Linked DNA regions of Variovorax terrae. The protein of the gene in region 2 interacts with the protein of the main gene of each other region in a pairwise test. Links are inferred from orthologs where the notes say so. Each region holds a gene or a part of one and is shown on either strand. Other genes may lie near its edges.

Region 1 (2,786 bases), on a different replicon or contig from region 2:
GTCGAGCCCCGAGCCTTCGGCGAAATTGACCTCGCCGCACTTGGCGTACAGCGGATTGATCAGCCAGGGGTCGATGCCCAGCAGCTTGCCGAAGCGCTTGGACACCTCCTCATAGGCCTGGAAATGCCGGCTCTTGCGCCGCACCGACCAGCCCGCGTGCAGCGGCGGCAGCAGGTACTGCTCGTGCAGGTCTTCCAGGATGCCGGGTGCGCCGGCCGACAGGTCGTTGTTGAGCAGGATGGTGCAGGGATCGAAGTCCTTGAGCCCCAGGCGGCGCCTGCTGCGGATCACGGGCTCCAGCGTGATCTGCTCGCCGGTCGGCAGGTCCACCGTGGTGGGCTGCTTGATCTCGGGGTCGATCGAGCCGATGCGCACGTTCAGGCCGGCCATGTGGAAGATGCGCTTGAGCTGGGCGACGTTGCTCAGGTAGAAGGTGTTGCGGGTGTGGTTTTCCGGGATCACCAGCAGGTTCTTGGCCTCGGGGCAGATCTTCTCGATCGCCGCCATGGCCGCCTGCACTGCCAGCGGCAGCATCTCGGGCGTGAGGTTGTTCCAGCCGCCGGGGTACAGGTTGGTGTCCACCGGTGCCAGCTTGAAGCCGGCGTTACGGATGTCCACCGAGCTGTAGAACGGCGGCGTGTGCTCCATCCATTCCAGGCGGAACCAGCGCTCGATGGCCGGCATGGAGTCCAGGATGCGTTGTTCGAGTTCGTTGATGGGCCCCGTCAGGGCCGTGATGAGATGCGGAACCATGCGGCCCTCGTGTCGTGGCGAATCGGAATATTCGAGTGGAATTGTAGGGATTTGAGGGCGGCTGCGGAGCTTACAAGAGCCAGCGCGCAACCGCGCGCGCTCAAAGGCGGACTTCGCCCTGCCCCAGCACCACCCACTTGAGCGAGGTCAGGCCTTCGAGGCCGACCGGCCCGCGGGCGTGGAACTTGTCGGTGCTGATGCCGATTTCCGCGCCCAGCCCGTATTCGAAGCCATCGGCGAAGCGGGTGCTCGCGTTCACCATGACGCTGGCCGAATCCACTTCGCGCAGGAAGCGCTGCGCGTGCATGTGGTCGCGCGTGAGGATCGCGTCGGTGTGGTGGCTGCCATACCGGTTGATGTGGGCAATGGCCTCGTCCAGCCCCTCCACCACCTTGATGCTGATGATGGGCGCGAGGTATTCCTCCGACCAGTCCTGCTCGCTCGCGGGAACGACGGTTGCTACTGAATTGATAGCGGCTTGTGACCGCAGGATCTGGACTGCGGCGTCATCTCCTCGCATTTCCACGCCCTTGGCCGCATAGATGGCCCCGATCTTCGACAGGAACGCCTGCGCCACGCCGCGCGCCACCAGCAGGCTCTCGCTGGCATTGCAGGGACTGTACTTCTGGGTCTTGGCGTTGTCGGCCACGGTCACGGCCATGTCGATGTCGCAGGGATCGTCCACGTAGACATGGCAGTTGCCGTCCAGGTGCTTGATCACCGGTACCTTGGCCTCGCGGCTGATGCGTTCGATCAGGCCCTTGCCGCCGCGCGGGATGACCACGTCCACGTACTGGGGCATGGTGATGAGCTGACCCACGGCCTCGCGGTCGGTGGTCTGCACCAGTTGCACCGCGTCCTCGGGCAGGCCGGCCTCGGCCAGCGCCTGCCGCACCAGCAGCGCCAGCGCCTTGTTGGACTCGATGGCCTCCGAGCCGCCGCGCAGGATGCAGGCGTTGCCGCTCTTGATGCTCAGGCTGGCGGCCTCGATGGTCACGTTGGGGCGGCTCTCGAAGATCATGCCGAACACGCCGATGGGCACGCGCATCTGGCCCACGCGGATGCCGCTGGGCTGCTGCTTCATGCCGATGATCTCGCCGATGATGTCGGGCATGGCGGCGAGCTGTTCGCAACCCTGGGCGCAGGTGTCGAGCACCTTGGGCGTGAGCTTGAGCCGGTCCACCATCGGCGCGGCCAGGCCGGCGGCCACGGCGCGCTCCAGATCCCGGGCATTGTCGGCCTGCAGGGCCGCCACGTTCTCGCGCAGCAGCCGGGCCAGTCCTTTCAGCGCGCGGTTCTTGGCGGCGGCGCTCGCCCGCGCCATCTGCGCCGAAGCGACCCTGGCCTGCAGGCCCAGCGTCTGCATGTATTCGGCGATATTGAGGGCGTTCATGCGCTGGATTTTCGCATGGCACCGCAACGCCGCGCCGCTCTTCAGCCTTTCAGCCCTTTGGCCGCCAGGTCAAGGATGTCCTGCGTGGGCGCTCCCTGCAGGCATTTCGCGCCCACCTGGCGGCCGGAGCCGCCCAGGGCATGCCGCTGCCCGTCGCTGCCCTCGCCGGTCAGCACCTGCGTGTCCACCCCGATGGCGCGCAGGCGCTCGGCCAGCGGCGTCTGGGTGTGCCAGGGCACGTTGGTGTCCTTGGGGTCGCCCAGCACGAAGACGCGCAGGCCGCTGTGGGCGACACCGGGCCGCAGGTGGTCCACCGGCTCGTAGGAATCCGCAAAGCCGGTCAGGTCGCGGTCGCGCCCGAAGGCCTGCCAGCGCAGCCTGGGCGACGAGACGGACGAGGCCGGGACGGCGCAGAGCACGTCGGCGCGCCACCCGAGCAGGGCCGCCACCAGATGGCCGCCGCCGCTCAGGCCCACCAGCCCGAATTCGGCGACCCCGTGCCGGGCCTTGATCGCGTCCACCGCCGCGTCGGTCAGCCGCGCCTCATGCTCCCGCCGGCGCTGCCGGTGCTCGCCGGACGAGCCGAAGGTGCCCGGCCGCGACAGCACGATCAGCGGCACGCCCAGCGTCGCCTGCATAT
Region 2 (2,806 bases):
AGGGTTGCCGACCTTCAGCGCATGCTGGATTTCTACACCGGCGTGCTGGGCTGTCCCATCGAGCGGGTCCAGGAAGACATCGGGCTGTACCAGGTGCGTGCGGGCAGTTCGCTGATCGACCTCGTGCCCGTGGACAGTCCGCTGGGCCGCGCCGGTGGCGCAGCGGCCGGCCCCGAGGGGCGCAACCTCGATCATTTCTGCCTGCGCATCGACCCGTTCGATGCCGGCGCGCTCGCGGCCTGGCTGCGCAGCCGGGGCGTGGAGCCCGGCGCGGTGGCCTCACGCTACGGCGCCGAGGGACAGGGCCCGTCGATCTACCTCACTGATCCAGAGGGCAACGTGGTCGAACTCAAGGGCCCGCCCTGGCCGGGCGGCCAAGCGCCTGATTGATCAGGCCGGCCGGCGCAGGGCCGTGCGCACCAGCACGCCCAGCAGCACCAGACCAAGCGCCACGAAGCAGACGAACGACCAGTTGGCGATGGAGCCGCCCAGGAATGTCCAGTCGATCGCGGTGCAGTCGCCGCTGCCCTTGAAGATCATGGGGATGGCGCGCTTGAGCGGGAAGGTTTCGATCATGCCGTAGAAGTCGCGTCCGCAGGACGCGATCTCGGGCGGGTACCACTGCAGCCAGCTCTGGCGCGCCGCCACGAAGGCGCCGCCGCCAGCCAGCAGCAGGCCCAGGGCGCTGCCGCCGATCTGCAGGCCCCGGCGCCCGCTGGCCGCCGTGAGGCCGGCCACCACGGCCACCAGGATGAGCGCATAGCGCTGCACGATGCACATCGGGCAGGGCTCGAGCCCGACCACATGCTGCAGGTACAGGCCGAATGCCAGCATGGCCACGCACACCAGGCTGACGGCCGCCAGCACGCGGCGGGGCGCTTCATCGAAATACTTCAGCAACATGGATCTCCTTCAAGCTCGCGCATCGGGCCGGATGCGCCTTGCAGCCGGTCAGGACGATGCATTCTCCACAAACACCCGGGCCTGGCGCGGCGTCACCACCAGCGTTTCACCCTCCCGGAATCCCAGGTCCCTGAATTGTTGCGCAGGAATCTGCGCCTCGATCAGGGACTCCCGGGGCCGATTGTCCGCTGGTTGGTGGTCGTCGGCGGCAATAAGTTCCAGCCGCGCGATCGGCCCGACCACGATGGCCCGGCTGAGCTGGGCAACGATGCCGGCCGCGCCAGGCGAATAGCGCTGCACGTCCAGGTCGTGCGGGCGCACATAGGCATAGGCCTTCGCGTCCTGCACGTCGCGGTGCTCGGGCGAGTCCAGGCGCAGGCCCTCCAGGTGCACCTGCCCCTCGTGCGCGCGGCCGTGGAACAGGTTGACGTCGCCCAGGAAGCCGTAGACGAAGGGGCTGGCCGGATGGTCCCAGACCTCCTGCGGCGAGCCGCTCTGCTCGATGCGGCCGCCGTTCATCAGCACCACGCGGTCGGCCACTTCGAGGGCCTCCTCCTGGTCGTGCGTAACGAAGATGCTGGTCACGTGCAGCTCGTCATGCAGCCGGCGCAGCCAGCGGCGCAACTCCTTGCGCACCTTGGCGTCGAGCGCGCCGAAGGGCTCGTCCAGCAGCAGCACCTTGGGCTCCACCGCCAGCGCGCGCGCCAGGGCGATGCGCTGGCGCTGGCCGCCCGAGAGCTGCGAGGGATGGCGGTCGGCCAGCCAGTCGAGCTGCACCAGGCTCAGCAGCTCATGCACCTTCTCCTTGATCTTCGCTTCGGAGGGGCGCTGGCCGCGCGGCTTGACGCGCAGGCCGAAGGCCACGTTCTCGAACACCGTCATGTGGCGAAACAGCGCGTAGTGCTGGAACACGAAGCCCACCTGGCGCTCGCGCACGTGCACGTCGGTCGTGTCCTCGCCGGCGAACAGGATGCTGCCGGCATCGGCCGTCTCCAGCCCGGCGATGATGCGCAGCAAGGTGGTCTTGCCGCAGCCCGAGGGGCCGAGCAAGGCGATCAGTTCGCCAGAATCGATGTCGAGGCTGACGTCGCGCAGCGCGTGGAAGTCGCCGAACTGCTTGCTGATGTTGCGGATTTCGATGCTCATGGAAAGAGTCCTTGGCCGGGCTTCAGCCGGCGACGGCGGCCGCGGTGGCGGCATGCGGGATGAAAGAGGATGCGCCCTGCGGGCGCTCGGGCGGCAGCGCGGCGCCGGCGGCCAGCTCGCGCTCGTGGCGCCACTCGACCACCGACTTGATCACCAGCGTCACCAGCGCCAGGATGGCCAGCAGCGAGGCCACGGCGAAGGCCGCCACCGACTGGTATTCGTTGTAGAGGATTTCCACGTGCAGCGGAATGGTGTTGGTCTGGCCCCGGATGTGGCCCGACACCACCGACACCGCGCCGAACTCGCCCATGGCGCGCGCGTTGCACAGGATCACGCCGTAAAGCAGGCCCCACTTGATGTTGGGCAGTGTCACGTGGCGGAAGGTCTGCCAGCCGCTGGCGCCAAGCACGATGGCGGCCTGCTCCTCGTCGTTGCCCTGCGCCTGCATCAGCGGGATCAGCTCGCGCGCGATGAAGGGAAAGGTCACGAACACGGTGGCCAGCACGATGCCGGGCACGGCGAAGATGATCTTGATGTCGTGCGCCTGCAGCCAGGGCCCGAGCCAGCCCTGCGCGCCGAACAGCAGCACGTAGATCAGCCCCGCCACCACCGGCGACACCGAGAACGGCAGGTCGATCAGCGTGGTCAGGAACGACTTGCCGCGGAACTCGAACTTGGCGATGGCCCAGGCGGCCGCGACGCCGAACACCAGGTTCAGCGGCAGCGCGATGGCCGCGGTGATCAGGGTCAGGCGGAT

The links. Proteins that work in one complex are often made in the same cells at the same time.
Region 1: the proteins of MMF98_RS08125 (region 2) and MMF98_RS22235 interact in binary tests that used the Escherichia coli proteins (3 or more experiments, as listed by UniProt). The link is inferred for Variovorax terrae from one-to-one orthologs.

The regions. Positions count from the first base shown.
Region 1 is NZ_JALGBI010000003.1:606,676-609,461, reverse strand. It holds MMF98_RS22235 (glutamate-5-semialdehyde dehydrogenase), read right to left. Parts: upstream 2,147-2,786; coding sequence 854-2,146; downstream 1-853. Other genes in the region: MMF98_RS22230 (alpha/beta hydrolase family protein), read right to left, coding at 2,188-2,786; gshA (glutamate--cysteine ligase), read right to left, coding at 1-753. UniProt on the Escherichia coli protein: Catalyzes the NADPH-dependent reduction of L-glutamate 5-phosphate into L-glutamate 5-semialdehyde and phosphate. The product spontaneously undergoes cyclization to form 1-pyrroline-5-carboxylate.
Region 2 is NZ_JALGBI010000001.1:1,712,671-1,715,476, reverse strand. It holds MMF98_RS08125 (sulfate/molybdate ABC transporter ATP-binding protein), read right to left. Parts: upstream 2,050-2,806; coding sequence 952-2,049; downstream 1-951. Other genes in the region: cysW (sulfate ABC transporter permease subunit CysW), read right to left, coding at 2,072-2,806; MMF98_RS08130 (disulfide bond formation protein B), read right to left, coding at 391-903; MMF98_RS08135 (VOC family protein), read left to right, coding at 1-390. UniProt on the Escherichia coli protein: Part of the ABC transporter complex CysAWTP involved in sulfate/thiosulfate import. Responsible for energy coupling to the transport system.